DNA from 2 places in the Embleya sp. L77 genome. Region 2 is predicted to be linked to the other one. Evidence: riboswitches for the same ligand, from Rfam matches in the RefSeq annotation. Region 2 holds a riboswitch; the other holds the start of a gene.
What was found. Region 2 has a riboswitch for S-adenosylmethionine ahead of ACZOOI_RS21275 (aminotransferase class V-fold PLP-dependent enzyme). Riboswitches for the same ligand answer to the same signal wherever they lie in the genome.

Region 1 (15,381 bases), 1.0 Mb from region 2:
CCGACGGGCAGGGCGTCGTCGCGACGCCGCTGCGGGTGGGCACCGGATTCGCTCCGGACGCGCCCGCGTTCGAGGTCCGGGTCGGCGTCGAGGGCGGACCGACCGCCGAGGTCGCGCTGACCTTCGCCGCGCCGGCGCCCGGCGGTGCCCCCCGATCGCTGCGCGCCGCCGCACCGGCGGCACCGGCGCAACTCGCTCAGGCCGCACCGCAGGCGGCGGCCGGCGGCGCGAGGCTGACCGTCACGCCGAGCACCGGCCTGGACCCGGCGGGCGCGTCGATCACGGTCGAGGGCTCCGGCTACGCGGCCGGCAGCGGCAACGGGATCTACGTGGTGTTCGGGCCCAAGGAGGCCGACTGGACCACCAACGCGGGCAACTACGGCGCCTCGAAGTGGCTCAAGGCGTACGGCCCGGACGGGATCAACCCGGACGGCACGTTCTCGGCCACCCTCACCGACGTCAAGGCGAGCTACAAGAACGGTGCGGGCAAGGACGTCGACTGCCTCCAGACCGAGTGTTACGTGCTCACCATGGCCGCCCACGGCTCGCCCGACCGCAGCCAGGACGCGTTCGTGAAGGTCTCCTTCAAGGGCGGCTCGGCCACGGCCGGATCCGGCACGACGGGCGGGGCCGGCACCACGACCGGCGGCGGCACCTCGGGCCCGAATGGCGCCACCACCACCGGCGGCGGCTCGACCGGCGGCACCGCCGCGGGCACGAGCGGCACGAGCGGCGGCGCGGGCAAGTCCGGCGGCGGCAGCCTGCCGCTGACCGGACCGGCCGGCCTGGTCGGCGCGGGTGTCACCGGCGTCGCCCTGATCGGCGCCGGCGCCGTGGCCGTGCTGACCACGCGCCGCCGCCGCGCCGGCCCGCCCACGGCGGCCTGAGCCCGACCGCCCGCGCCCGCCGGTCGAACCGGCGGGCGCGGGCGGGTGTCGGCAGGCGCGGGCGGCGGCCCGCAGTGCCTACTTGCCGAGCGCGTCCAACTGCTCCAGGAACCACTGCTGCGGGTTCAGCGCGACCGCGGCGGCGGCCAGCCGCTTGGTGCGCCGCAGCCGCTCGGTGGGGTCCATCGTGAGCGCCGCGTGCAGCGCCTCGGTGGTCTGCGAGACGTCGAACGGGTTGACCACGATCGAGTCCTCGCCGAGTTCCTCGCACGCTCCCGCCTCGCGCGAGAGCACCAGCGCACACCCTCCGTGCGCCTCGTCCAGGAGCGAGACGACCGGAACCTCCTTGGCGACCAGGTTCATCCCGTCCCGGATCGGGTTCACCAGCGCGACGTCGGCCAATCGGTACGCCGCGAGCGAGCGCGGGAAGTCGTCGTTGACGTGCAGGATCAGCGGCTGCCAGTCGCCGGTGCCGAACTCGTCGTCGATCTCCTTGGCCACCCGCTGCACCGCCGCGGTGTACTCGCGGTACTCCGGCAGGTCGTGCCGGGAGGGGTAGGCGAACGCGACGTGCACCACCCGACCGAGCCATTCCGGTCGGGTGCGCAGCAGCTCGCGATAGGCGAGCAGGCCCCGGACGATGTTCTTGGACAGTTCGGTGCGGTCCACCCGGACGATCACCCGGCGATCACCCACCGCCTCGCGCAGTCCGGCGAGCCGGGTGTCCACGTCGGCACGCGACGCCCGCTCGCGCAGGAACTCGCCGTCCGCGCCCAGGCCGTGCACGCCGATCTCGGTCACGTGGCCCGCATGCGTGACGGTCATCGCGTCCCGGTCCACCGTCGCGCCGAGCACGTCCGCGCAGCAGTCCAGGAAGGCGAGCGCCCAGCGCCGGGTCAAGAAGCCCGCGTGGTCGGCGCCGAGCACGCCCTCCAGGACGAACCGCGCGATGTCGTCGGGCAGCAGCCGGAAGTAGTCCGGCGGCGACCACGGGGTGTGCGAGAAGTGCCCGATCCGCAGATCCGGACGCAGCCGGCGCAGCAGCACCGGCACCAGGGTCAGGTGGTAGTCCTGCACGACCACCTTGGCGCCCTCGGCGGCCTCCTCGGCCAGCGCCTCCGCGAAGGCCTGGTTGTACGCCTCGTAGGAGGCCCACTCCTTGCGGAAGCGCGCGTCGAAGACCGGCTTGGACGGGGTGTCGTAGAGCAGGTGGTGGACGAACCACAGGGTCGAATTCGCTATGGCGTTGTACGCCCGGGCGAAGGTGCCGGGGTCGATGTCGAGCATCCGCACCGCCAGGCCGCCGGTGTCGTGACCGGCGAGATCCAGCCGGCCCGAGGGAGCGGCCCGGGTCGCGGTGCGATCGGCCTCGCCGAGCGCCGAGCAGACCCATACGGCGCCGGTTCCCTGCCCTGCTGTGGACAGTCCGGACACGAGTCCGCCGCCGCCGCGGCTCACCGAAAGCGTGCCGTCGTCCTCCAGGGAGAAGGACACGGGACCGCGATTGGACGCGACCAGGACACCGGCGGGAGGGGGAGCACTCATGCCCCGACCCTAGCCACGCATCCCGGTGCGCAAACCCGACCCGATCGCGCCCGCCGACTCGAACGGTGTGGCGAGAATCACGTATGCATGTCATTACCGGGAGTAGCGAAGGTGTGTTTTCTCTTGACTCGTCGGGCCGATCTCGCTCGGATGCGACCGGGTGACTCGGCCCGCCGACTCGATCGACGGATCGGACCCGGGCCCGGAAATCGGGCCTGCGGGCCACGGGGCAAGGGGGAATCGGGTATGCGCAGCAATCGTGGGCTCGGTGCGGGTGCGGTGGCCGCCGCGCTGGTCCTCGCGGCCGGTGCGGCACCGGCGGTCGCCGAGGGAGACGGCGCGTGCAACGACGGGGACGCGTGTCTGTACTACAACTCGAACACCAAGGGTGCGCGCTTCGATCACCGGTACAACGTGGCCAACTACGCCGGTTACACCTTCATGCGGTCCCCGGACGGCAGCAGCGGCACGGGGGTGCCGGTGAAGAACAACGCCGCGTCGGTGTGGAACAACGATCCGACGCACATCCTGCGGATCTACTACGGCAGCAACTACCAGGGTCCGGTCCAGGAGATCGGCCCGAAGTCGACGGCCAACCTCGACCCGGCGTTGAAGAACAACAACGCGTCCGGCAGTTGGACCGCGCAGTAGGGCGCCCGCGTCGCGGGTCGGCCGCGATCGCGGTGTTGTGCCTCGCATTGGCCGGGTGCACCGGAGCCGGCGACCGCGGCGACCGCCCGCCCGCGGCCGACCGCGCGTCCGGCGCCCCGCCGCCGGCGGCGACTCCGGTGAGCGGCGACGTGACCGGGCTCGACCTGCCGATCGCGGCCTACCTGCCGACCCGGGAACAGCGCGCCCGGCGGGCCTCGGCCGAGTCGGTGCTGATCCGGGACTGCCTGGCCCGGCTGGGCCTGACCTACCCGACGCCGCCCGTCGCGGACGGCGGGCCGGTGTTGAAGTCGCGCACCGAGCGCCGCTACGGCGTGGGCGACCCGGTCGAGGTGGCCACGTGGGGCTTTCGGCCGCCGGGCGCCGTCGCCGGCGGCACCGCCAAGCCGAGCGCGCCGGCGCCGAGCCGGGAGCTGGCGGTGGCGCTGTACGGCGCGGCCGGGGCGGACGGCGAGCCGCCGGCGCCGACCGAGGGCACCGATCGGCCGGGGCCGGGCTGCCTGGGCCAGGCGCGGTTCGCGTTGGGCGTGGATCCGGCGCTGGAGCGCGCGGCGCTGCCGAGTCGGCTGGACGTGGAGTCGTTCGAGCGGTCGCGGGCCGACCCTCGGGTGCTTCGGGTGCTGGCGCAGTGGTCGACCTGCATGCGCGCGAAGGGGTTCGACTACCCCGACCCGTTGGCGGCCGGCGGCGATCCGGCGTGGAACACGCCCGCGCCGAGCGCGCGCGAGATCGCCGCGGCGAGCGCGACGGTGGCCTGCAGGACGGAGCACAACGTGGCGGGCACCTGGTACGCGGTCGACGTGGCCTACCAGCGCCAGGCGATCGAACGCGAGGCGGCGGCGCTGGCACGGGTGCGGGCGAACGAGGACGAATCCGCCCGTCGGGTCGCCGCGGTCCTGGGCGGCTGAGCGGGCGCGCCCACACCGGGTGCGCGTCGCCCGCGGGATGGCGCGAAACAGCCGTCCGGCGCTCGACCGGGACGAGCGTTCAGCGCCCGACCAGGCGGGTCCGCGCGCGGTACTCGGGCACCGTCGCCATCGGCGGCCGTTCCCGGGCCGCGACGTCGTGCGTGCGCAGCCGGAAGCCGTCCACGTCCCGCTCGAACTGGGTCAGCGCGGTGCTGAGCTCGACCGGGTGCGCGCCCGTGGGGCCGCGGCGCAGTCGGCGCTCCACGGCCTGGAGTATCTCCGCCGCCATCCGGCCGAGGCCGGCCTCGTCCTGGTGGCTGTGCCGGCGCACGCCCACGTCCACCTGGGCCATCGCGTCCAGACCGGCCAGGCGCAGGGTGTCCACGAGCATCGCGGTCTCGACGCCGTAGCCGCACGGGAAGGGCAACTGTTCCAGGAGCGAGCGCCGGGCCGCGTACTCGCCGCCCAGCGGCTGGACGAAACCGGCCAGTTCCGGCCAGTGCAGGTTGAGCAGGGGGCGGGCGACCAACTCGGTGACCCGGCCGCCGCCCGCGGGCACGATCGTGTCGCCGATCTCCAGCGGCCGGTCGTACATGGCCTTGACCAGTCGGACCGTGGGGTCGGTCAGCAGCGGGCCCAGGATCCCGGTGACGAAATCCGCCGAGAAGTCCTTCAGGTCGGCGTCCACGAAGGCCACGATGTCGCCGTCGGTGACCAGGAGGGAGCGCCACAACACCTCGCCCTTGCCGCGCACGGCCGCCAGCGCGGGCAGGATGTCGTCGCGGTGCACGACCCGCGCGCCCGCGTCGGCGGCGACCCCGGCGGTGTCGTCGGTGGATCCGGAGTCGACCACCACGAGCTCGTCCACCAGCGGCACACGCTCGATCAGCTCGGTCCGGATCACCTTGACGATGTCCCCGACGGTCGCCGCCTCGTTCAACGCGGGCAGGACGACGCTGACCCGGGTGTCGCGTTTGGCGTCAAGAAGCTTGTCGACGGGCCAGTCCGCGGCGACGGAGGACCGTCGTCGAAGCCAGGCGCTCACCTCGGGCTGCACGTTCGAAATCCCCTGTCGTCGCCGCTGTTCCGGCCTCGGTCGCGGCCACCCTTTATCGTCTCGCGAGGTGGACCGGATGATCGACGCGGCACCGGTTCGGTTACAGTCGTCGTCACCGGTTACGACGATCGCACGTCGAGCCGGACAAACGCGGACCGGCCACCCGGCGACGGGTGTGTCCACCGCCATAGCAGCTCATCCAGAGGGGCAGAGGGAACGGCCCGTTGAAGCCCCGGCAACCATCCGATCGTCATTCCTCGTGACGCGCTTTCGGCGCGAGCGAGCACCGGCGGATCGGACAGGTGCCAAGTCCGGCCCGTGGGACCCCACGGGTAAAGATGAGGACAGAAAGGCCCTCGCCATGGCGACACCCACCGCCACCCGCTCCACCAGCGCCACCTCCACCTCCTTCGGTCCCGCCGTTGCGCTGTCGTGTCGCGAGTGCGGCGAACGCACCGAACTCGGCCCGAAGTACGCCTGCGAGTCCTGTTTCGGCCCGCTCGAGGTCGCCTACGACTTCGGCACCGTCACGCGGGAGCAGATCGAGGCCGGCCCGCAGAACATCTGGCGCTATGCACCGCTCCTGCCGGTCGCCGCGGACGTCGCGTCCCGGCCCAACCTGAACCCCGGTTTCACCAAGCTCGTCCGGGCCGAGAACCTGGGCCGCGAGCTGGGCATCGCGAACTTGCACGTCAAGGACGACTCCGGCAACCCGACGCACTCCTTCAAGGACCGCGTGGTCGCGATCGCCGTCGAGGCCGCACGCACCTTCGGCTTCACCACCCTCTCCTGCTCCTCCACCGGCAACCTGGCCGGCGCGGTGGGCGCCGCCGCCGCTCGGGCGGGCCTGCGCAGCTGCGTGTTCATCCCGGCCGACCTGGAGGCCGGCAAGGTCGTCACAGCGGCCGTCTACGGTGGCGAGCTGGTCGCCATCGAGGGCACCTACGACGAGGTCAACCGGTTCTGCTCGGAGCTGATCGGCGACCCGGCCGGCGAGGACTGGGGCTTCGTCAACGTGAACCTGCGGCCGTACTACGGCGAGGGTTCCAAGACGCTGGCCTACGAGATCGCCGAACAGCTCGGCTGGCGGCTGCCCGAGCAGATCGTCATCCCGATCGCGTCCGGTTCGCAGCTGACCAAGATCGACAAGGGCTTCCGCGAGCTGATCGCCCTCGGCCTGGTCGAGGACACGCCGTACAAGATCTTCGGCGCGCAGGCCACCGGGTGCTCCCCGGTGGCCGCGGCGTGGAAGGCCGGCCAGGATGTGATCCGCCCGGTGCGGCCGGACACGATCGCCAAGTCGCTCGCGATCGGCAACCCGGCCGACGGCCCGTACGTGCTGGACGTGTGCAAGCGCACCGGCGGCGCGGTGGAGGACGTGACCGACGCCGAGGTGGTCGAGGCGATGAAGCTGCTGGCCCGCACCGAGGGCATCTTCGGCGAGACCGCCGGCGGCGTGACCGTCGGCTGCCTGCGCAAACTGCTCGCGTCCGGCGCACTGGACCCGGACGCCGAGACGGTCGTGCTCAACACGGGTGACGGCCTCAAGACGTTGGACGCGGTCACGCCGACCACCGGCGCCACCGCGACCATTCGACCCACTCTGGATTCCTTCCGAAAGGCCGGCCTGGCATGAGCGTCTCCGTTCGCATCCCGACGATCCTGCGCACCTACACGGGCGGGGCGGCCGAGGTGTCCGTCGAGGGGACGACCCTCGCCGAGGTCCTGGATGCCTTGGAAAAGGATCACACCGGAATTCGCGCGCGCATCCTCGACGACGAGGGCAAGCTGCGTCGCTTTGTGAATCTGTACGTGGACGACGAGGACGTGCGCTTCGCGGACGGTCTCGCCACGGCCACCCCCGACAAGGGCACCGTTTCGATCATCCCGGCGGTCGCCGGCGGTTGCTGACGCGATAGGCCGACGGTCCCGATCTTCATCGACTCGGGCACGAAACGGAACCGAGAAATCCGCCGCCCGGAGCACCGGGCGGCGGATTTCTTCGTCACCCGGAGAGGGTGATCGTTACACGTGTTTAACCGGGTCCATTTCCCGGCTTTGGCGGCGACGCGTCGGTAAACCCGTGGTCGGGATCACACCCGTTATGTACGGAAGGTCGCTTTCCTGACGAATTGAAATACGGCTTTCCTGGCGACTCGCGAAGAATGCGGTCTTTATTCACTCGGGAATTCTCGTCCGATTGACCTGTTGCTCCGGGCATCCGTCCGGATACATTCAGCCGCGGTCGTAGCGGAAGGCCGGGTCCTTCTGGATACGAACCCGGAGCTGCGGCGTGCAGTATCCGTGAAAGGGCCAGTAACAGGGGAGTTAGGAATGGCTCAGGGCGCCGTCAAGTGGTTCAACGCGGAGAAGGGGTACGGCTTCATCGCGGTCGACGGTGGTGCGGACGTTTTCGTCCACTACAGCGCGATCCAGATGGACGGGTACCGGACGCTCGAGGAGGGGCAGCGAGTCGAGTTCGAGATCTCGCAGGGGCAGAAGGGGCCGCAGGCCGACATGGTCCGCGTCACCGCCTGAACCAGGGAGCAATCCGCTCCTCTGCTTGAAACGGTCCACACCACGGACTGCACGACACACCGCAGCACACATCTTGTCCGATCCTCCGATTCCCACCGATCCCTTGCCGGATCGTCGAATCGGGCCGATCGGTGACCGGGGCCCGGCCTTCCCGCCATGCGGGGGCCGGGCCCCGGTCGTTGTGCGCGCGGCCGCGGCGCGGGCGATCCCGCGAGGCCCGGCCGCGACGGCCCTCGCCTCGTGCGACACGCGCAGGTGCGCGCACGGACGGGTCGGGACCCGCCGTTGCGCTTGCACTCGGCATGGTCGAGTGCTAATCATTGGCGTTAGCACTCTGGATGTGAGAGTGACAGAAACGGACCGGGCCGGTGAGGCTCGGCACCCGTGAGGGAGGGATCCTCGCGGTGGTCGGGTCGTCCGTCGCGGGCGCCAGTGCGGTCCGGCACTCACCCCCGTTCTGGGAGGACTTCACCACATGGCCAAGATCATCGCGTTCAACGAGGAAGCGCGCCGCGGCCTCGAGCGCGGGATGAACCAGCTCGCCGACGCCGTCAAGGTCACGCTGGGCCCCAAGGGCCGCAACGTCGTGCTCGAGAAGAAGTGGGGTGCGCCCACCATCACCAACGATGGTGTGAGCATCGCCAAGGAGATCGAGCTCGAGGACCCGTACGAGAAGATCGGTGCCGAGCTGGTCAAGGAGGTCGCGAAGAAGACGGACGACGTCGCCGGTGACGGTACGACGACCGCGACCGTCCTCGCCCAGGCGCTCGTCCGCGAGGGCCTGCGCAACGTGGCCGCCGGCGCGAACCCGATGGCTCTCAAGCGTGGCATCGAGAAGGCCGTCGAGGCCGTCTCCGAGCAGCTGCTCGCGCTCGCCAAGGACGTCGAGACGAAGGAGCAGATCGCCTCCACCGCCTCGATCTCCGCTGCTGACCCCCTGATCGGCGAGATGATCGCCGAGGCCATGGACAAGGTCGGCAAGGAAGGCGTCATCACCGTCGAGGAGAGCAACACCTTCGGTCTCGAGCTCGAGCTCACCGAGGGCATGCGCTTCGACAAGGGCTACATCTCGCCGTACTTCGCGACCGACATGGAGCGCATGGAGGCCGTCCTCGAAGACGCCTACGTGCTCATCGTCAACTCGAAGATCACCTCGGTGAAGGACCTCCTCCCGCTGCTGGAGAAGGTCATGCAGTCGGGCAAGCCGCTCATGATCATCTCCGAGGACGTCGAGGGCGAGGCCCTGGCCACGCTCGTCGTCAACAAGATCCGCGGCACCTTCAAGTCCGTCGCCGTCAAGGCCCCGGGCTTCGGCGACCGTCGCAAGGCCATGCTCGGCGACATCGCCATCCTCACCGGTGGCCAGGTCATCTCCGAGGAGGTCGGCCTCAAGCTCGACACCGCGGGTCTCGAACTCCTCGGCCGCGCCCGCAAGGTCGTCGTCACCAAGGACGAGACCACCATCGTCGACGGCGCCGGTGACTCGGACCAGGTCGCGGGTCGGGTCAACCAGATCCGCGCCGAGATCGAGAACTCGGACTCGGACTACGACCGCGAGAAGCTCCAGGAGCGCCTCGCGAAGCTGGCCGGCGGCGTGGCCGTGATCAAGGCCGGTGCCGCGACCGAGGTCGAGCTCAAGGAGCGCAAGCACCGCATCGAGGACGCGGTGCGCAACGCGAAGGCCGCCGTCGAGGAGGGCATCGTCGCCGGTGGTGGCGTGGCCCTGCTCCAGGCGTCCACCATCGCGTTCGACAAGCTCGAGCTGGACGGCGACGAGGCCACCGGCGCGAACATCGTGCGCCTGGCCGTCGAGGCCCCGCTCAAGCAGATCGCGGTCAACGCCGGCCTCGAGGGCGGCGTGGTTGTGGAGAAGGTGCGCAACCTGACCCCGGGTCACGGCCTCAACGCCGCGACCGGCGAGTACGTGGACCTCATCGCCGAGGGCATCATCGACCCGGCGAAGGTCACCCGTTCCGCGCTGCAGAACGCCGCGTCGATCGCCGCGCTGTTCCTGACCACCGAGGCCGTCATCGCCGACAAGCCGGAGAAGAACGCCGCTCCGGCCGGCGGCGGCGCCCCGGACATGGGCGGCATGGACTTCTGATCCACTGAGGATCGGCAGACCCGCACGGTCTTGACGCGAGAGGCGGTCCCCTTCGGGGGCCGCCTCTTTCGCGTTTCCGCGTGTTCGAGCCTTGTTCGCTCGTTCGAGTGGCGATGGCGACTTACCCTGAAACGGTCTCCGGGCGGCCGTAGCGTCGTTCTCGTACGACATGGATCGAGGTGGGCGAGGTGGACGAGTTGACCGCACCCGTGATCGAAGTGAGCACCGCCTGGCGCGACATCGTGACCATGTGGAAGGAATTGGAGGCGCCCGAAGGCTGGCGCGCCGAGTTCGACGGAGAGAACATCACGATATCGCCGCCTCCGGGACACAGGCACGAATTGATCGCGGACGACCTCCATTGGCAGCTGGCCGGGCCGCCCCCGAAGGATGCGGTGCCTTTCAGCATCTCGGCGTGGAGATCATGTCGGTCGGCCGGCTGTGTATTCCCGACCTGGTGGTGGTGGCACGGGAAGACGTCGCCACGCCGACTCCGGCGGATCGGGTTCTTCTCGTCGCCGAGATCACCTCCCCGAGCAACGCGGGCACCGATCGTGTCGACAAGCTGCGGGCATACGCACACGGGCCGATTCCGCTCTACCTGCTCGTCGATCGCTGGGACAAGGACGGCCCGGCGGCGACGTTGTACTCCGAGCCGGACGGCAAGGTCTACCAGCGCATCCAGCGCGTCGATTTCGGCGGATCGGTCGCCATCCCCGGGCCCTTCGGTATCGAACTGGACACCTCGGACTTTCCCCCGAGGTAATAATCGCCGGCATCGGCGGCCGCTCGCTCGTAGGCTCGTGGTGCGACTTCGGGAACTACGTGTTCCTTCTGTCTTGGCGTACAAGCGCTTTTGGGTGCTTGGGGTTCGAATCCCTATCCGGGACCCGTGACCTGCCCGAAGTCGCGTGCCATTGCACCCGGGGAACTGCGCGTTCGTACAGAACCGTTTCCCAAAGGGTTGGAAGCGGTCCCGGCGGAGGGGTCTTCGGACCCCGGTGAAACTCGGACCACACCGGACCCGCGACCTGCCCCGGGTGCCCACGGGGGAGCCTTCCGATGACCGAGATCACCCGCGCCCTGAGCGCCGACAATCCGGCCCGCGCCGAGGCCGCCGCCACCGTCGTCCGCTTCCTGGACGTCGCCGTGGCCGCGACCGGACGGGCCTCCTTCTACAACACCCGCGCCGAGCAGCTCACCCTCGAAGAGGACGCGCACCGCGCGATGGCCGCGCTGGACCGACGGCTGTACGCAGGTCTCGTGTGCTCCCCCGGAGCCACCGACCGCAGCCGGCAGCTGGGCGTGCTGCACCTGCTGGACACACCCGCGCAGCAGGACGACGGCACCGCCGTGTACGACGCGGTCGCCGCGCTGACCGTGCCGCGTCGGCTCAAGCTGTTCGGCCTGCTGGCCGAGCGGCGGGTGAACAACGCGCGGGTGCGCCGGCTGATCCTGCGCTCCGTGCTCGGCTCCGCTTCGCTGGAGTTGTGGTCGGTGCGCTACCGGGACAAGCTCGCCGCCGCGCTGCGGCACGCGTGGGGTCTGCGGCTGAGCGGCATCCTGCGCTCGATCCTGACCAAGCGGCTCGCCGGTGCGGAGCTGAATCCGAAGGAACACCGCATCGTGGCCCGCGAGATCGACCGCTGGGCGGCCGATCCGGCCGTCGCGCGCGAGTGCGTCGCGTTCGTGCTCGGCGCCGACGGCCCGTACACGCTGCCGCTCCCGGCCGCGTATCGAGCCGCCCGCACCGACCTGGACGCGGGCGCGGCGCTGCCGCTGGAGACGCTCGAAGGGCTGCGCGGCCGATTCCACCCGGACGAGAAGCCCGCGCGCGTCCTGGAGCTGACCGCCGATCGGCTGACCGTCGGCCAGCGGCTCGCCGGGCAGCGGCAGGCCGAGCGCGCGGGCGTCGAGGTCGAGGTCGACCTCGACCGCTACGACGCGGTCCGGCTGTACCTCTACGCGTTCGCGACCGGGATGACCGACGAGGTCGCCGCGGCGCTGGATCGGCGGGCCGCGGCCGGTGCCGCCGGGCTCGACCTGGCCGGCCGCCGGATCGCCCTGGTGCTGGACGGGTCCGCCTCGATGCGCGGCGGCACCGATCAGCCGCTGCGGCCGATCGCGACCGTGCTCGCGCTGCGCGACGCGTTGCGGGCGGCGGCGGGCGAGTGCCACGACGTGTGGATCGGCGGCGTCCCGGACGGCCGACTGGTCCGGCCAGCCGGGGCCACCGCGGCAGCCGAGGCCCTGGTCGCCGCGCTGCGCACCGGCGCCGAGCTGATCGTGGTGATCGGCGACGGCTACGAGAACGCACCCGCCGGGCGCTTCGCGCAGGTGCTCGACGCGGCCCGCACGCTGGGCATCGCGGTGCCCGCGGTCCAGCTCTCGCCCGTGCTCGCGGCCGAGGCGGCCGGACTGCGCGGCTACGCGCCGGACCTGCCGCTCGCTCCCGTCCACCGTCCCGAGGCTCTCGAACTCGCCTGGTGCCGGCTGATGTTGACCATCGATCCGGCCACCGCCGTACCCGCCCTGCTGCGCCTGGCCCACCTGGAGGTGACCGGATGAACACCATCGCCCCTGCCCCGCTGCCGATCGGCGAGCTGCTGGCCGGCTGCACCCTCGGCCGGGTGCAGAGCGTCGGCCGGATGCAGGTGCTGCCGCTGCTCGGCGACGCGTGCGACGCACCCGCCGTCGCACTCCCGACCGACCTGTGGATCGGTACGAGCGGCTACGGCACACTCACCTTCGTCAACCACACGCCGCACGTCGCGCTGGTCCCGTGTCACCTCGCGGTGATCGTCGAGCACAGCGCGCAGGACCACGCGATGCCGCGGGCCGCCCTGGTCGAGCCCTCGGACCGGCTCGCCTTCGACGCGGCGATGTGCGTCCAGCAGACCCAGGCCGGGCTGATCGCCGAGGCCGCACAGCCGCTCGCCGTGTTGCCGCTCGCGCTGCGTGCCGCCGCCTCGGCGAGTGCGGACGCGGACGGGTACAGCCGGTTGTGGTCGGCCGTCCAGCGGTTCAACGCGTCCTCCGGCCTCGCCGAGACCGGCAACCTGGTGCTGTTCCTGAAGCATTTCGCCTTGGAGCTCGAACGTTTCGTCGCCGAGTTCGAGTGCGTCGAGGACCAGGTGGGCGCGGTGGTGCTGCTCGACGGCGAGATCGCCGGGATCGAGCGGGCGCCCTCGCGGGCGTACTGGTCGGCGATGTGGGAGCCGCTGATCAGGTTCTGCTACGGCGCGGAGGCGGTCCGCTACGGTCTGCACGACCCGGGCGATCCGCCGCCGAGCCGCACGGTGCTGAACCTGCCCGGCGGCGACGGCGCGGCGGCCGGCGATCCGTACGACGTGCTCGCCGCGGCGCTGCGGGCCGCCGACGCCGAGGAGCAGCGGCGCGCCGAGCGCACGCTGGACGACGCCGGCGCCCACCCGGTGGCGCTGGCCCCGGAGCACTCGCACGCCGGTGTCACGGTGGGTCGGGCCGAGAGCGAGCGGTTGGTCGGCGCCTATGCGACGGGTGGCGACCGGCCGATCTACGCGTCGTTGACCGCACGTTCGTTCGGCGGCTGAGTCGGGGCGAGGCCGCCGAGCGGGGCGATCACCTCGGCGTCGCGTTCGCAGACCCAGTGCGGGTCCTCGCCGAGTTCGGGTTCGAGGTAGAGCGGGTGGTCGTCGTGCCGCGGGCACGGCGGCCACACCGTGCCCTGTTCGGTCAGCGCCTCCTGGACGTCCTGCCCGATCAGTCCGGGGACGTACGCGGCGCCGTCGGGCCACTGCTCGACCCACCACTTGCGCTCGACCAGGGCGTGCTCGACCACGGTCACGGTCTCGGGGGTCTCGACGCCGTGCGTGCGCAGGTCGGCCAGGACCAGGGCGCGGGCGGTCAACAGGGCGGCGTCGGTCGGATCCTTGCTCATGGTCCACAAGTGTGCGTGATCGCGACGTATACGAGAATCGAGCGTGTGGCTCTCCTCATCGATCCCCCGGCCTGGCCCGGACGCGGGCGACTGTGGTCGCACCTCGTCAGCGACGTCTCGCATGCCGAGCTGCACGCGTTCGCCCGCGCGCTCGGCGCGCCGGAACGTGCGTTCGACCGGGATCACTACGACGTCCCGGCCGACCTGTACGCGCGGGCACTGGCCCAGGGGGCTGAGCCGGTCTCCAGCCGGGAACTGGTGGTCCGGCTGACCGCGGCGGGCCTGCGCCGGCGCAAGCGGTATCGACCGCGCTGACGGTCGGCGGCGGGTCGGTCAGGACTGCTGGCGCGGGATGGTGCCCTCCAGCCGCTCCAGCTCGGCGCGCATGTTGTAGCGGGCCGCCTCCTCGTACCGGGCCGCGCCCAGTCGGGTGTGGAACAGCCGGGGCAGCGACATCAGGTCGCGCAGCACCGCGGCGCGGGCGGCCCGGAACGCCTCGTCCGGGACGAACGCGTACTCCTCGCGGACCGCCGCCGTGTACGCCTCGTAGCGCTCGCGGTCGGCGGCCAGGATGGCCAGGTCCGCATCGCACAACACGTGCGCGTTGTGGTCGGACTCGCCGGGCGCGTGCTCGGCGGTCACCCGGACCAGGCGCACCGTCTCGGCGACCAGGGCCGGCGCCACGCCCGCCTCGCGCAGGCCGCGTTCGGCCAGCCGCGCGCTGCGCTCCTCGTTGTCGGCCCGGGCCGGGTCGTAGACCGCGTCGTGGAACCACGCGGCGAGCATGACCGCGTCGGCGTCGTCGGCCTCGTAGGCCAGCTCGCCGATCAGGTCGAGCACGGTGCGCAGATGGTCGGTGTCGTGATAGCGGCGGTGCGGCTCGGCATAGCGCGCCAGCAGGCTCTCGACGACGGCGCCGGCCTCGGCGTGCTCACCGACGAGCCGGGCCCACTGGTCCCGCAAAGTCACGGTCGCGGACTCCTGGATGCGTTCCACCCGGCCAGCATGGCAGAACGAGCGAGCGAAGCCGACCACCAACCGTTCCGACACACGCGGTTCACTCGTATTGGATGCCGATCGCTTGCCTGTTGGGCGACTTCGTCGCCGGCTCACGAGGACGCTTTTGGGCGACTTCGTCGCCGGCTCGCGAGGACGCTTTTGGGCGACTTCGTCGCCGGCTCGCGAGGACGCTTTTGGGCGACTTCGTCGCCGGCTCGCGAGGCACCACTTTTTTCTCTCCCCCGCTTCGCTCCTCCGAGAAAAAAGCGGCCCCTCGCTCGGGACGGTGTGTCCCTCCGCTTCGCTCCGGGCCACACCGTCCACACTTTGCGGCTCCGCCGCTCTCCGCGCTTCGCGCGTCGATCACTGGGGTGGGCCCGGGTCGGGGGCGCTGACGCGCCGGGTCGGGGGCAGGGGCAGGTCAGGGGGCCGTCAGCGGCTCCGGGAGCGGGCGGGCGTGCAGCACGACCAGCCCGGAGACCGCGCGGGTGAGCACCACATAGAGCCGACGCAGTCCCTGGGTCTCGGCGTCGACGATCTCGGCCGGTTCGGCGACCGCGACGTGGTCGAACTCCAGACCCTTGGCCAGCGACGCGGGCACCACGCTGATCCGGGCCTGTTCGCCGTCGCCGTCCGCGCCCAGGACCCGGTGCGCGACGGCGCCCGCGCGCAGTGCGGCGGCCACCTCGGCCACCCGCGCGTCGGCGCAGATCAGGCCGATCGAGCCCTCGTGGTCGAGCAGTTCGACGGCCGCC
Region 2 (15,381 bases):
ACCGGCGTGCTCACGCCAAGCGTCCGCCCCGGTGACGGAGCGGATCGTGAAATACATCGCGAACAGAGCCGCGAAGAACATCAGCTCGGACGCCAACCAGACGATCGTGCCGATGCTGACCAAGTTGGGACGGTTGAGTGTCCCGTGTGTCCCGTGTGAGGGGGGCCCGGTTTCTAGTGAAGTTGCTGTCGCCACGGCGGCCATTATTGCGGTCGCCGGATCTGCCCACACTTCGGGGGGTAACCCTTGTAGAACGTGTCGGGGTTAGGCTCTGGTTCCGTGAGTGGCTCTACAGGCGATGCCGGGATGTTTCTGGCACACGCGACCCCTGGGAACGTACCGCCGGAACTGACCCCCATTCGGCTCCTGACCGGGTGGGTGTTCGAGCCGATCCCGATTCTGGTCGCGATGCTCTTCGGCGGCCTCTATCTGTACGGGGTGCACAAGCTCAGGGCCCGCGGCGACTCGTGGTCGCGGTGGCGGAGCTTTTCCTTCCTGGGTCTGGGGCTGGGCACGTTCCTGCTGGCGACCGAGTCCGCGCTGGCCGCGTACGACACCGTGTTGCTGAGCGTGCACATGGTGCAACACATGGTGCTGGCGATGATCACGCCGATCTTCCTGGCGCTCGGCGCACCGATCACACTCGCTCTGCGCACGCTGCCGGCCAAGTGGCGCAATCGACTCAACGCCCTGCTGCACAGCAGATACGCGAAGGTGGTCACCTTCCCGGCGTTCGCCGGTTTCCTCTTCGTGCTCAATCCGTTCGCCCTGTACTTCACCCCCTGGTACGAGCTGACCTTGCGAAACACCTTCATGCACGACATGAATCACGTGCACTTCGTGATCATCGGCTGCATGTGGTTCTGGCCACTGCTGGGTCTGGATCCGATGCCGCGGGCGAGTCATCCGATGCGCTTGCTCGCGGTGTTCGCGACGCTGCCGTTCCACGCGTGGCTGGGCATCGCGATCATGAGCTCGTCCAATGTCCTGGCCGGTGACTGGTACAACGACCTCGGTCGGGACTGGGGCGCGAGTCCGCTCTCGGACCAGGGCACCGCGGGCGGAATCCTGTGGGGCAGCGGCGACATCATCGGACTGTTGGTCTTCCTGGTGCTGTTCGTGCAGTGGGCTCGGGCATCGGAGCGCGAGGCCGTCCGGGAGGACCGCCGGCTGGACCGGCTCGAACTGATCGAGGCGGGCCGCAAGGCGCGCGAGGAGCGACTGGCGCGCGAGGCGGCCGAGGCCGGCGGCGGTGCGGAACCGGGCCTCGAAGCCGCCGGAAAATCCGTGCCGAAGAGCACTCTTCCGGGTGACTCTGCCCGAACGGAGGACGCCGACTCGGCTGTGCGAGTGGCCTCGGGTCCCGAACCGCGGTCGGCCGAAGCGGCCGAGTAGCGTCGCGGCATGATCCTCGAACGTTTCCTCCGCCGCCGGCGACCGGAGCCTGTTCCCGTGCTCGTCGACGACGGCACGCTCACCGTCGTCGGTTCGTGCTTCGATCCGGCTCGGGCCGATTCGGCGGTGGTCGCGGAGATGCGGGCGGCCGGAGTGGCGGTGGAGACCGGTGTGTTCGTGATGAGGCACGTGCTCACGCTGCCGGACCTGGCGGCGGCCGACGAGGCGGCCCGGATTCTGACGCCGGACGGCTGGAGGGTGGTGGCGCCGGCCCCCGACGAGCGACCGATGCGGGTGCTGATCTCCCGTCAGCAGGTGCTCACCGGCCTGGAGCCGGCCCGGGAGCGGACCCGGATGGCGGGCCTGGCCCAGCGGCTGGGCGGGAACGCCGAGGGCTACGAGGTGCTCGCGCGCGAGTGAGCGCGGGGCGCTCCTGCGGCGCCGGCCCGCCGGTCGATGGGCGGTCGAGACGGACCGGGGCGTGACGAGGCACACATTTTGCTGCGGAAAAGCGCTAACATCCGGGGCGATCCGAGTGTTGCCCCGTACTTGCATACGCAGCCCTGAACATGCGCAGCCCCGAAGACACGCAGCCCAGACACAGGCAGGTGGACATGACGCGCGGCGAGACCATGACCGTCCTCGTGTACAGCGACGACCGCAACACCCGTCGGAAGGTCACCCTCGCGCTCGGGCGCAGGCCCGCCGTCGACGTGCCGTTCGTGGAATACCTGGAATGCGCCACCGAGCCCGCCGTGATCGAGGCGATGGACAAGGGCGGCATCGATCTGGTGATCCTGGACGGGGAGACCGCCCCCGCCGGCGGCATGGGCGTGTGCCGTCAGCTCAAGGACGAGATCTACAACTGCCCGCCGGTGCTGACCCTGGTCGGCCGGCCGCAGGACGCGTGGCTGGCCACGTGGTGTCGCGCGGACGCGGTGGTCGCCCACCCGCTGGACCCGCGCACGCTCGCGGATGCCGCCGCCGACCTGATGCGGGGCCGGATCGCGGGACGCCAGCCGGCCTGACCGCATCCCGGATGACCGCCCGGCCGGGACGGGCGCGGTGGGTACGCTGTCGCGGACTTATCCGATGACACAGCGGGAGCGGACCATGGGCGCCTCGACCTCTACGAACAAGAGCGGCGGCAACCCGGCGGCCCGTTCCTGGCGGGACCTCCTGGCGGCGCTCATGCGGGGCGACGACCTGCCTGCCGATGCGACCGCGTGGGCGATGGACCACATCATGACCGGCGAGGCGACGCCGGTGCAGGTGGCCGGGTTCGTGATCGCGCTGCGCGCCAAGGGCGAGACGGTGGACGAGGTCTCGGGTCTGGTGCAGGCGATGTACGCGCACGCGTCGACCATCGATGTGCCCGGCCGTACCGTCGACATCGTCGGCACCGGTGGGGACCTGGCCCGGACCGTGAACATCTCGACGATGTCCGCGATCGTGGTCGCGGGGACGGGCGAGACGGTGGTCAAGCACGGCAACCGGGCGGCCTCCTCGGCGAGCGGGGCCGCGGATGTGCTCGAAGCGCTCGGCGTGGTGCTGGATCTGACCCCGGAGCAGGTGGCCCGCACGGCCGAGGAGGCGGGCATCACGCTGTGCTTCGCGCAGCGCTTCCACCCGTCGCTGCGGCATGCCGCGCAGGCGCGCCGTGAGTTGGGCGTGCCGACCACGTTCAACTTCCTCGGGCCGTTGACCAATCCGGCCCGGGTGCGGTTCCACGCGATCGGGGTCGCGGACCTGCGGATGGCGCCGATCGTGGCCGGTGTGCTGGCCGACCGCGGGGCGACCGCGCTGGTGTTCCGCGGCGACGACGGGCTGGACGAGTTGACCGTCACCACCACGTCGCAGGTGTGGATCGTGCGGGACGGCGACGTGCGCGAGGACCGGGTGGACCCGCGCGACCTGGGGATCGCGCTGAATGGGATCGAGTCGCTGCGCGGTGGTGACGCGGCGTTCAATGCGGAGGTCGCCCGCAGGCTCCTCGCGGGGGAGAAGGGCGCCGTGCGGGATGCGGTGCTGTTGAACTCGGCCGCGGCGCTGGCCGCGCTGGGCTCGGGTGAAGGGTCGCTGACCCAGCAGTTGGCGGCCGGGATCGATCGGGCCGCGGACGCCATCGACTCCGGGGCCGCGCAGGCCGCGCTCGATCGGTGGGTCGCCACGACGCGTTCGTTCGCGCGGGGGTAGCGGGCTCTTGCGCCGGGCGGGTCGGGCCGTCGTGCTCGACCCGCGCGGCGGGGTGCCGCGTGTGTCGGTTGCGGCTGGTTGCGCGCTTGCCCGTGCCGGTCGGGCCCGTCGTGCCGGTTGTGCCGGTCGGGCCGTCCAGGATGTGGGAACGGTGGGGTGGTCGTTGCGCGTGACGTTCCATCCGGTAATAATTCTGCTCAGGTCACGAGTGACAGTGGAAAGCCCCGGCTTGCTGTCCGGCAACCCTCGCTCCGCGGTGGGGTGCCCCGGGTGATGACACGGTCAGGCGTCGTAAGGCGTCCTGGCAAGCGCGGACCCCTTGCATGACGGCAGTCGATGCTCCATGTGACCCGGGGGTCCTGTACCTGGGGAGCATGTGATGGCGTGAAATCTCTTTCTCGAAACGGGCGAATTGCCCTATTCCGTACGCGCTGAGTTCTCGCGCGTCACCCCGGGCCGCCCCTTGCCGCGGCTTACGAGACCACATTTCACCAGCGGATCATCCGGTGCGTTTCGATGTCGATCAATCGACATCCGCGTCGATGTTCCGTGCCTGCCGAGGAGTTTCGCCATGACCATCGACACCGCTTCCACCGCCGCCCTCGACTGTGACGTCGCCATCGCCGCCCCGCTGCCCGTGGTCGGGCGGGACGTGCTCGTTCCGCTGGTGACCGGCGGGGAGGTCGAATACGCCGCGCTCGACTACGGGGCGAGTGCGCCGTGTCTGCAGCGGGTGTGGGACGACGTGTCCGCGTATCTGCCCTATTACGGCAGCGTGCATCGGGGCGCCGGTTACCTGTCCCAGCTGTCCACCGACCTGTACGAGCAGAGCCGGGCCACGGTCGCGAGCTTCCTGGGGCTGCGGGCCGACGACACGCTGCTGTTCACCCGCGGGACCACCGACTCGCTCAACCTGCTCGCGTCCGTACTGCCGCGCGGCACCCGGGTGTTCGTCTTCGAGACCGAACACCACGCGGCGCTGTTGCCGTGGCGGCGGCACGCGGGGGTGACCCAACTGGCCGCGCCCGGATCGCCGGAGCAGGCGGTCGCGACGCTGGAGGCCGCACTCGCCGGGTCCGGCGACGGGCCTCGGCTGGTGTGCGTGACCGGCGCCTCGAACGTGACCGGCGAGCTCTTCCCGGTCGCCGAGCTGGCCGAGGTCGCGCATCGGCACGGCGCGCGGATCGTGCTGGACGCGGCGCAACTGGCGCCGCATCACCCGGTGTCGGTGGCCGACCTGGACGTGGACTGGATCGCGCTGTCGGCGCACAAGCTGTACGCGCCGTTCGGCTCGGGCGTGTTGGCGGGGCGGGGCGACTGGCTGGACGCGGCCGAGCCGTACCTGGCCGGGGGCGGGGCGAGCAAGACGGTCAGCCGGGACCACGTGGAGTGGCACGGCGGTGCGGCTCGGCACGAGGCGGGGTCGCCGAACGTGATCGGTGCCTATGCGTTGGCGTCCGCGTGCCGGGCGATCACCGAGGCGGGGCCGGCGGCACTGGTCGCGCGCGAGGAGGCGCTGCTGGCGCGCCTTCGGGCGAAGTTGGCGCAGATTCCGGCGGTGCGGACGCTGGAGCTGTTCGGGCCGGAGTCGGCGCGGGTGGGGGTGCTCTCGTTCGTGGTCGAGGGGTGGAACAGTTCGCGGTTCGCTGCGGTGTTGTCGGCGGAGTACGGGATCGGGGTGCGGGACGGGTTGTTCTGCGCTCATCCGCTGGTGCGGCACCTGTTGGGCGGGCGGGCCGATCAGCCGACCGAGTGTGGCTCCCCGGACGCGCCCGAGGGTGAGCAGAACCTCAACGCGATCCGGGTCAGCTTCGGAGTGGGGACGCCCGTGGAGCACCTGGACCGCTTTGCGGCGGCGGTGCGGGAGTTGGTGGAGCGCGGGGCGGTGTGGAGCTACACGGTCGATGGGGGCCGGTGCGTTCCGGACGCGGATCCGCGGGGCGTACGCGAATTGCCTGCGGCGTAGGGTTTTCGGCCTTGCCGGTCGGGGTGTCCTCAAGCGCCGGACGGGCTGAGTTGGGTTGCCCGGGTGAGGGTGTTGCGGTGGTGCGTGGGCCCTGATGGCCGTGCCGGGGGTGTTCTCGGACGGCGGATGGGCTGAGGTTGGTTGTTTGGGTGTTGCTGTGTTGCTTGGGGCCGTTCGGCGGGGGGCTCAAGCGCCGGGCGGGCTGAATTGGGTTGCCGGAGTGGGGCGTTGCGGTGGTGCTTGGGCCCGGTGTGGCTGGGGGGTGTTCTCGAGTGCCTTGGTGGAGGGGTGGCCCTGCCGGGGTGGTGGAGGTCCGGCAGGGCTGAGGGGTTACTCCAGGCCGATGGCGAAGGCGGCTTCGAGGTCGTGGTGGGAGTAGGTGCGGAAGGCGATGTGGGTCGTGGTGGCTTCCACGCCGGGGACCTTGTTGAGGCGGCCCGGGATGACGTCGGCCAAGTCGTCGTGGGCGCGGACGCGCACCATGGCGATCAGGTCGAACTCACCGGTCACCGAGTAGACCTCGCTCACGCCCTCGATCGCGGCGATCGCCTCCGCGATTTCCGGGGTCTGGTCCACACGCGTCTTGACCTGCACGATCGCGGTGATCACGGGGTAGTCCTCCGGCTCTCGACGACAAGATGCCCGAGCTTAGTCGGCGCGTGACCCGCGCGGGCAGCCGCAGCGGGAGGAAGGACCGCGCGGTCGCACACCCGGACGTCACCCGATCGGAGTGGTTTGCCCCGGACAGACCCTGGGTGCCGGCGGTCGGCCGAGGGCGAGCAGGTCGGCCAACTCGTGCCGTCCGCTCTCGTGCATCCGGCCGATGAACGCGCGTAGGACGTGTGCGGTGGCCCGGGCGTCGGCCAGGGCCCGGTGGGTCGGATCGGTGGGCGCTTCGAAGTACCGTGCGAGGGTGCCCAGGCGCATGTTCGGCACCGTCCCCGGGGGCAGCAGCGCGCGGGCCAACGCGAGCGTGTCCACCACCTGGAGGTCGGGCCAGGGCCGACCGCACGCGAGGCTCGCCGCACGCAGAAACCCCACGTCGAAGGGGGCGTTGTGGGCGACCAGGATGGCGTCCTCGGCGAAGCGGGTGAACGCCGGCAGCACCAGGTGCAGCGGCGGCGCATCGGCCACCAGGTCGTCGGATATCCCGGTCAGGTCGGTGATGAACTCGGGGATCGGCACACCGGGCGCGACCAGGGTCGCGAACTCGCCCAACCGGTCCGATCCGCGCACCCGGACCGCGGCGATCTCGGTGATCCGCGCCTCCAGCGGATCCAGGCCGGTCGTCTCCAGATCGACGACCGTGAACACCTGTCGTTCCACCTCGTCACGAATCGCTCGTGACCCGGGCATGGTTCGCAACTCGTGGCCCGGGGCGATACTGTCCGGCGGGCGGGAACGCCGCGGCGAGTCGGCCGCCGGCAAGCCCTGATTCGCCGAACCTCGTGACCGGCAATCCCGGTGCGCGGTGCTGCTCATGTACCGGACGGTACGTTTCCGGCCCGACACGGCCGCGCCCAGGTACCTCTCGCCGCCCGGCATCATGGGTGTACGCGGACCCACTCGCGATCCGGAAAAGGCTCGCAAACGCGAAACAGGAAGGGAACACGCATGTCGATCCAGGCCCCCACCGAGGACACCCGGTGGCGTTGCTCGCTCTGCGGCAACCTGACCCGGTTCGACGTGACGCGGACCACCAAGGCGGTCGAGTTCACCCACCTCGACCTCGCGGGCGTCGCCCGGGTCGAGGAGCGGGAGATCGTTTCCGACGAGATCGAGTCGGTGCGGTGCCGCTGGTGCAACGCGACCGACTCCGTCGAACTTGTGGCGCGACCCGACGCGAGCTGAGTGCCGAGACCGTGCGGCGACAATGGGACTGTGCATCGTTTCGGCATCGGGGCGGCCCGGCGTGGCCGTCCCCGGTCCGGAACGCGCCATGATCAAGGCGTCGGCGTCCCGGCAACGGTGACGCGGGGAGGGGCCTCAAGGGAACGGGAAGGACCGGAGGAGCAGTGAGCGGACCGGATACCCGCGCGGACGCGGTCACGCCTGCGCACGCCGCCGAAGCCGCCGAGGCGGTGCCGGCTGCCGAGCCCGACCCCGACCCGCCGTCCCGGACCGAGGCGGGGACCGACCTGCCCGGCGCTCTCGACGAGCCCGAGGCTCCCGTCGATCACGCGGCCGACCCGGAGCCGGACGGCCCCGGTCCGACCGATCAGGCGGCCCACGCGCACCCGGCCGGGCCGGCGGGTGCGGAGATCGAGGCGGAGTCCCGGGCCGCGGTCGCGGAATCCGATGCCGCCGCGGAATGCGAAGCCCCCGCCGAGCCGGAAGCCGAGTCGGCGCCGGCGCCCGCTTCGGACGCCGCCGAGCCTGTTGCCGCCCCGGGGGTTGGTGCCCAGGCCGACCCGGAGCGGGAGGATCCGCCGCCCGCCGAGCCCGAGGCCTTGTCCGGGCCGCTGCCCGAGGCGGTTCGGGTGCGGGTGATCTCGGTGGCCGCCGACGCGCTCGGCACGATGACCGCGGACGAGGTGCCCGGCCCGCTCCGCCGGTTCGCCCGCTTCACCCACCAGCGCCGGGCCAAGTTCGCCGCGACACCGCTGGCCGCCGCGCTGGAGAACGATCCGGTGTTCCGGCAGCGCATAGCGGAGCGCTTCCGCAAGGGCCTGCCGGAGATCTCCGAGGCGCTCGAAGCCGGCAAGGTGCCCGCCGCGGCCGACCCGCTCGACGTGGCCGCCGCCGCATACCTGCTGCGTCCGCGCGGCTGGGTCCGACTGATCGAGACCGCCGGCGACGCGGCGAAGGAGGCCGCCGCCGACCGCGCCGAGGCCGAGGCCGCCGAGACGTTGTCCCGCCTGGAGCGCGAGGTCGGCGTACTGCGCGCGGCCTCCAAGACCGAGCACGAACGGCTGCGCGCGGAGCTGGAGACGGCCCGCAAGGAGGCCGACCACCTGCGCCGCCAGGTGCGCGGGCTCCAGGGCAGCGCCAAGCACGAGGAGAAGGAGGCCCGCCGGGCCCGCTCCGAGCTGGACGCGGTGCGGGTCGAGGCGCAGGCCGCGATCGCCGCCGCGGAGAAGGAGGCCCGTCGGCTGCGCGGTCGGGTCGCCGAGGTCGAATCGGCCCTGGAGGCCAGCCGCCGGGCCGCCCGTGAGGGACGCAGCATGGAGGACACCCGGGTCCGGCTGCTCCTGGACACCGTCCTGGAGGCCGCCCAGGGGCTGCGCCGCGAACTCGCACTGCCGCCGGTGGGCATCCGGCCCGCCGACATGGTGGACGCGGTGGTGCCGGGCGCGTCCGGGATAAAGGACATCGCCCAGCGCGCGTTGGAGGGCGACGACCCGGCCCTGCTCGACCAGCTGCTCGCGCTGCCGCAGGCGCACCTGGTGATCGACGGCTACAACGTGACCAAGACCGGCTATCCCACGCTCGCGCTGAACAAGCAGCGTGATCGGCTGGTCGGCGGTCTGACCGGGCTCGCCGCGCAGACCGGCTGCGAGGTGACCTGCGTGTTCGACGGCGCACAACTGGATGCGCCGGTGCTGTTGGCTCCCGCTCGCGGGGTGCGGGTGATGTTCAGCAAGCCGGGCGAGACGGCCGACGAGCTGATCCGCCGGCTGGTCCGGGCCGAGCCGCCGGGCCGCCCGGTCGTGGTGGTCTCCACCGACCGCGAGGTGGCCGAGGGCGTGCGCAAGGCCGGTGCGCGACCGGTGCCCTCCACCATGCTGCTGCGCCGACTCACCCGCGGCTGAGTACAGGCGCCAAGGGCGGGCACGGACGCCGTTCGCACCGTTTGTCGGTGCCGCTCCCTACCGTTGACAGGGAAAGTCGACGAAAGGGGAGAAGCCACATGCGCATCGCCTGTCGTACGCACCGAGGCCGCGGGCGCGCCGGCGCCGGCTGCGCGATACCGGCCTCGATCGGGCCGGCGCTGATCAGCGCTCGATCCATTGACTCCGACATATCATCCGAATTATCCGGCGCCTCCTCGTATGCCGATTCCTCTTCGTATGCCGACTCCGGGGAGTACGGCGAGCGCGCCGACCACCCCGACCATGCCGAGTTGGACGAGGAAACCCTGAGCGCGCTGCGGCTGTTCGCAGCCGAGGGCATGCTCGCGGCGGCCGGTGCGCAGCTACGCGAAAACGGCGAAATGATGAGCGCCCGCCGATCGCTCGATCGTAAAACATGACCCTTTTCCACTGAATTGATGGCTCAAGCCATGAAATTCGCGGATTGATTTGAAGCGATCGCGTTTGGGTGGCTAGGGTCACCGGTCGAGCGCCCGCGCACTCGACCGTCCGATCCGGACGGCGGGTAGCCGGGCCCGGAGAAGGAGCCCGCCGGTGGCGTCCCATCGCAGGTCGAAAAGGGCCGGCAATACCCGGATCAGCGTGCTGACCGTCGCCGCCGTCACGGCGGTGGCGTTCGGGCCGAACGTCGCGCACGCCGACCCGGCGCCGACCGCGGAGCAGGTGCGGCAGCAGGTCGGCGAGCTGTACCGGCAGGCCGAGGTGACCACCGAGGAGTACAACGGCGTCGCCGAGCGGCAGTCCCGACTGCGCGAGCGGGTGGTCCGCGCGCAGGAGCGGATCGCCGACACACAGGCCGAGCTGGTGGCATTGCAGGGCGGCATGGGTTCGATGGCCGCGGCCCACTACCGCGCCGGTGGCATCGACCCCACGCTCGCGCTGCTGATGTCGGAGAGTCCGGACGAGTACCTGTCCCGCGCCGCCACCCTGGACCGGCTGGCCGACCGGCAGCGGCACGCGGTGGCGCGCGTGCAGTCCACCCGGCGTGCGCTGGAGCAGGAGCGCCGCGAGGCCACCGACACGCTCGCCGCCCTGGAGGCCGGGCGCAAGGAGCTCGCGGCGGCCAAGGCCGCGGTCGAGAGCAGGTTGGCGCGCGCCCGGGTACTGCTGAACACACTGGACGCGGCGGACCGCGCGGCGTTCCTGGCCGGGGACGAACCCGCCCGGGACGGCACCGGCCCCGACCGCGCCGCACGCGAGGACGTCCGGTCACCGGCGGCCGTCGTAGAAGCCGCGAAGTCGTCGATCGGCGGCCGGGCGGCGATCGCCGTGGCCGCCGCGACGAAGGCGCTGGGCAAGCCGTACGTCTGGGGCGCCACCGGGCCCGACGCGTTCGACTGCTCCGGTCTCACCGGCTGGGCGTGGCGGCAGGCCGGTGTCGCACTGCCGCGCACCTCGCAGGGGCAGGCCGGTGCGGGGCGGGCGGTCCCGCTCGCCGAGATCCAGCCGGGCGACCTGGTCGTCTACTACGGCGGAGCCGGTCATGTGGGCATCTACGTCGGTGCCGGACGCATCATCCACGCACCCAAGCCGGGAACCAACGTGCGCTACGCGCCGCTGAAGTCGATGCCGATCGCCAAGGTCGTCCGACCCTCCTGACCGGCCCCGCCCCGATCGGCGGCCCCGGTCGGGCGCCGGCCCCGGTCCGGTTCGGCCGGCCGTTCGCCGCGCCCACGTTACGATCGACGACGTGGATGACCCGAATCGGGCCGCGCGCCGGATCCGCAGCCTGCTGCCCGTCCTGGTCGTGTTGTGCGCACTCGCCCAGCTCGGGGCCGTCCTCGGGGTCACCCGGCTCGTCTCGGACACGGTGACCGACGCGCCCTCGCGACCGCGCGCCGGCGTCTTCGCCGGTCCCGGCCGGCCGTCCGCGGACGGCGGCGAACAACACGCCAACGCGCGCCGGATAGCGGTCGGCGCACTCCTGGAGCGGCGCTCGGCCGCGTTCCTCTCCCGCGACCGCGACGCGTTCGGTGCCACCCTCGATCCGCAGGACGCCGCGTTCCGGCAGTCCCAGATCGGCGTTTTCGACAACATCGCCGAGGTGCCGTTCGCGGGGTGGGAGTACGAGATCGTCACCCCCGACGCGTTCGACCTCTCCGCCGCGCGCAAGAGCGCACTCGGCGCGCCCACCTTCACCGCGCAGGTCGATCTGCTCTACCGGATCACCGGACACGACGTGGCCCCGGTCCGGGTGCCGCAGTACCTGACCTTCGTGCTGCGCTCGGGCACCTGGTACCTCGCGGCCGACACCGACGGTGCCGCGGCCGGGATGCGCACCCCCACCCAGGTGTGGGACCTGGGCCCGATCACCGTCGTGCAGGGCACGCACAGCACGGTGCTCGGCATCGGCACCCGGGCCGCGCTGCGCGAGTTCGCCGACACGGCGGACAAGGCGGTACCCCAGGTCAGCGCGGTCTGGGGGGAGTCCTGGCCGGGGCGGGCGGTGGTCGTGGTGCCCGGCACCCAGGCGCAGATGGCCCGGCTGCTCGGCGCCGAACCGAGCAAATATCTCAAGATCGCGGCGGTGACCACCGGTGAACGCGGCGCGGCCTCGGACGCGGCCGCCGCCGACCGGGTGATCGTCAACCCGGACGCCTTCCGCGAACTGGGCGACCTGGAGCGGCGGGTGGTGATGGCACACGAGATCACCCACGTGGCGAGCCGGGCGTTCACCCGGGCCTGGACGCCGACCTGGCTGTCCGAGGGCTTCGCGGACTACATCGGCTACCTCGAATCGGGGCAGACGATGCGCACGGCCGCGCCCGAGCTGCGGCGGGACGTGAAGGCGGGCAAGGTGCCCACGCAGCTGCCGGCCGACCCGAGCTTCGAGACCACGCAGGAAGACCTGCCCCAGGCGTACGAGATGGGTTGGCTGGCGTGCAAACTGATCGCCGAGCGGTGGGGGCAGGCCAAGCTGGTCGAGCTGTACCGTACGGTCGGCGCCGAGCGGCCGCCCGGCGTCAACGCGCCGGACGCGGCTTCGGCGCTCGCGTCGGCGATGGTGTCCGTCCTGGGCACCAATCCCGACGCCTTCACCAGGACCTGGCTCGACTACCTGCGGACGCAGGCCGGATGACGGGGGCACGGCGGGCATGTCGGTCCAGAGGTTGTTGCTGATCTGCCTGCTCTGCACGGGCGTGGTGCTGCTGGTGGCGGTCGTGGTGACCACTCCGTGGCGCCCACTGGCGGAGCCGCCCGGCGGCTTCACCCACCCGGATGCGGCCCGGGACTTCACCGCCGCCGAGATCGCCCGGGGCCGCTCGCTGGCCGAGGCCGCCCGGCCACCCGCGTACCTGTCCATGGCGCTTTCGCTGGTGGTCTCGCTCGTGCTCGGGCTGACGCCCGTCGGCGCACGCCTGATCGAGGCGGTGGCCCGACCGGTGGGCGGCGGATGGGTGTGGCGGATCCTGCTCGGCGGCCTGGCGCTGGCGCTGATCGGGCGGATGGCCACGCTGCCGTTCTCGGCCCGCTCGGAGGTGATCCGGCGACGGTACGGGTTGTCCGTGCAGTCGTGGGGGAGTTGGTGGCTGGACCTGGCCAAGACCTTCGCGATGTCCACCGGGCTGCTCCTGCTGGTCGTGCTGGGGCTGTACGCGCTGATCCGCGCGTTGCCCCGGGCCGGCTGGCTGATCGCGGCGGGCGCCGGCGCGCTGCTCGTGGTGGCTATCTCGTTCCTGTACCCGCTGGTGGTGGAACCCGCGTTCAACAAGTTCCACTCGATGCCGGAGGGGCAACTGCGCACGTCGCTGATGGAACTGGCCGAGCGGGACGGGGTGCCGGTACGGGACGTCCTGGTCGCGGACGCGTCCCGGCGGACCACCTCGCTCAACGCGTACGTGTCCGGGTTCGGCTCGACCCGGCGGATCGTGGTCTACGACACCACCGTGCGGGACGCGGACCCGCGCGAGGTGGAGCTGATCGCCGCGCACGAGTTGGGCCACGCCAAGCGCAACGACGTGCTGCACGGGACGCTGATCGGCGCGGCGGCGCTCGCGGCCGGCGTGTGTGCGCTGGGCCTGCTGATGACGTGCGGGCCGCTGCTGCGTCGGGTGGGCGCGGACGGTGCGGGCGACCCGCGCTCACTGGCCCTGCTGCTCGCGGTCGTCGCGGTGATCGGCACGCTGGCCGGTCCCGGCGAGATGTTGATCAGCCGGCGCCTGGAGGCCCGCGCCGACGTGCACGCGCTCGACCTGACCCGCGACCCGGACGCCTTCATCCGGATGCAGCACAGCCTGGCCGTGGCCAACCGCTCCAACGTCACCCCGAACCCGATCCTGCAAGTCCTGTTCGCCTCCCACCCGTCCGCCCCCGAACGCATCGCGCTGGCGCGCGATTGGGAGAAGCTGCACGGGAAGGGGTAGGGCGGGGCGGGGTCGACGCTCGCCGAGGTGCTACGGAGACAGGACGTCCACCACGGTGACGAGCAGTTGTGCGGCGGTGATCCGATAGACGACGAAGAGGCCGCCGCCGATCGTGGCTTCGCGTCGGTCCTTGGACCACGTGGCACTCGAACCGCTCCCGTACGGGTCCTGGGCGATGGTGGCCATGCCGGTGTCGAGGGCGGTCTGCTTGTGGCGTGGCAGCGCTTCACGGATCCGCTGTGCCCGTGGGGTGTACGTCACCATGTACCTCATCGGAGCTCCCCTCGGCCGCGCGCCGTTCCGCAGCGAACTCCTCGCTCCGGAGCCTTTCCTCTTCCGCGTACTCCCGGTGCAATTCCTCGACGGTGACCTCGCCCAGGATCAGTCGCCGCTCGTTCGTCTCCGCGCGGGCCTCGGCCCACGCGAAGCCTTCCTCGATCCGCTCGTTGCGCCGGGTGTCCCTGAAGGCCCAGCGGGCCAGAACGCCCACGAGGTCGCGGGCCTTGGTCTCGCCGACCTCCTTGTCGAACTGCTCTCGGTCCTCCGGCGGCAGAATCGCCCGGATGCCGTTGATGGTGGACGGTCGCGTCACCTCTTCGTCGTCGATCACCGTCCAGAAGTAGCCACCGTCCTCCGAAGGCCCTGGGCCCACGTGATCGCCTCCTTTCATCCGGTTGTTTCGTATCAGTGTGCTTCGACGCGAACTGCTCGTACAGGAGCGCATCGGGTGCGTCGGGGGCTCACGTGGTCGTGGCTCGCTCCGCGGTGCAGCAATCGCACCTGCACGGCGGGTCGTTCGCCGGATAGGCCGGACGCGGGTCGTCGGCGTATGCCTCGTAGTAGCGCGGCGGCTTGAGTACCTCGCGCTCGCCGTCGGCTTTGATCAGATAAACGGAAATGGTCATGCCACTCTTGCCTTGCAGGATGCCCATTGAAGTCGCTTCTTTCCCGGTGGATTTGCTGCGAAGTGACTCCCATGCAACCCGGCCGAAAGTAGCGTGGGAAGCATCTGCGAGCCGACAAGAAAAACCGTGGGGTGTGACGAGTGACCAAGCCGAAGGAACTGGATCCCACCCACTCGGCCCTGAGCTGCTTCGGCTACGAGTTGCGCCGCCACCGCGCTAAGGCCGGGAAGTCGCAGGCCGAACTCGCCGCGAAGGCCACCTGTTCGGAGTCCTTGATCGGCTTCTACGAGACGGCCGACCGACTGCCCAAGCTCTCGATCGTGGAGGTTCTGGACGAGTACCTCCAAGCCGAGGGAAGGCTGAATCGCCTGGGCAGCCTGGCCATCAAAGAAGCGAAGGCGCCACCGTCGTGGCTGCGCGATCTGATCGCCGCCGAAGCGATCGCCACGCGCATCCGAACCTTCGACGTCGACGTGATCCCCGGACTTCTTCAAGCACCGGGCTACATGAGGAAATTGTTCGAGGCTGCCGCGCCTCTCGATGTCTTGCGACGTCCCATCGAGGATCGGGTGGTGGAGCGAATCGCTCGTCAGGATGTCCTCATGCGCGCCAATCCGGCCCAGCTCTGGGCGGTAATCGACGAAGGCGCCTTCAGCAGACTCATGGCGATTCCGAGCCGGGATGTCGCTCTCGAACAGATCGAGCACATTCTTCGCATCGCCACGCTTCCGAACGTAACCGTG

Region 1: another riboswitch for S-adenosylmethionine. It lies ahead of thrC (threonine synthase); the one in region 2 lies ahead of ACZOOI_RS21275 (aminotransferase class V-fold PLP-dependent enzyme).

What each region holds. Positions count from the first base shown of each region.
Region 1 covers NZ_CM145709.1:3,939,947-3,955,327, reverse strand. Annotated here, with positions in the region: gene ACZOOI_RS16945 (hypothetical protein) at 1-887, shown strand, start outside; gene ACZOOI_RS16940 (alpha,alpha-trehalose-phosphate synthase (UDP-forming)) at 966-2,432, opposite strand; gene ACZOOI_RS16935 (peptidase inhibitor family I36 protein) at 2,679-3,083, shown strand; gene ACZOOI_RS16930 (hypothetical protein) at 3,221-4,009, shown strand; gene ACZOOI_RS16925 (glucosyl-3-phosphoglycerate synthase) at 4,089-5,066, opposite strand; SAM riboswitch class I at 5,259-5,411, shown strand; gene thrC (threonine synthase) at 5,428-6,702, shown strand; gene ACZOOI_RS16915 (MoaD/ThiS family protein) at 6,699-6,977, shown strand; gene ACZOOI_RS16910 (cold-shock protein) at 7,401-7,604, shown strand; gene groL (chaperonin GroEL) at 8,080-9,708, shown strand; gene ACZOOI_RS16900 (Uma2 family endonuclease) at 9,878-10,474, shown strand; gene ACZOOI_RS16895 (hypothetical protein) at 10,771-12,276, shown strand; gene ACZOOI_RS16890 (ARPP-1 family domain-containing protein) at 12,273-13,280, shown strand; gene ACZOOI_RS16885 (hypothetical protein) at 13,244-13,627, opposite strand; gene ACZOOI_RS16880 (DUF4031 domain-containing protein) at 13,673-13,942, shown strand; gene ACZOOI_RS16875 (HD domain-containing protein) at 13,961-14,590, opposite strand; gene ACZOOI_RS16870 (HelD family protein) at 15,048-15,381, opposite strand, start outside.
Region 2 covers NZ_CM145709.1:4,961,696-4,977,076, forward strand. Annotated here, with positions in the region: gene ctaE (aa3-type cytochrome oxidase subunit III) at 1-204, opposite strand, end outside; gene ACZOOI_RS21255 (cytochrome c oxidase assembly protein) at 280-1,395, shown strand; gene ACZOOI_RS21260 (hypothetical protein) at 1,405-1,815, shown strand; gene ACZOOI_RS21265 (response regulator) at 2,010-2,423, shown strand; gene trpD (anthranilate phosphoribosyltransferase) at 2,509-3,591, shown strand; SAM riboswitch class IV at 3,792-3,908, shown strand; gene ACZOOI_RS21275 (aminotransferase class V-fold PLP-dependent enzyme) at 4,163-5,557, shown strand; gene ACZOOI_RS21280 (Lrp/AsnC ligand binding domain-containing protein) at 5,888-6,166, opposite strand; gene ACZOOI_RS21285 (exonuclease domain-containing protein) at 6,275-6,871, opposite strand; gene ACZOOI_RS21290 (hypothetical protein) at 7,172-7,408, shown strand; gene ACZOOI_RS21295 (NYN domain-containing protein) at 8,008-9,309, shown strand; gene ACZOOI_RS21300 (hypothetical protein) at 9,408-9,749, shown strand; gene ACZOOI_RS21305 (C40 family peptidase) at 9,904-10,968, shown strand; gene ACZOOI_RS21310 (hypothetical protein) at 11,060-12,448, shown strand; gene ACZOOI_RS21315 (M48 family metallopeptidase) at 12,465-13,733, shown strand; gene ACZOOI_RS21320 (hypothetical protein) at 13,764-13,997, opposite strand; gene ACZOOI_RS21325 (hypothetical protein) at 13,960-14,385, opposite strand; gene ACZOOI_RS21330 (hypothetical protein) at 14,474-14,638, opposite strand; gene ACZOOI_RS21335 (helix-turn-helix domain-containing protein) at 14,779-15,381, shown strand, end outside.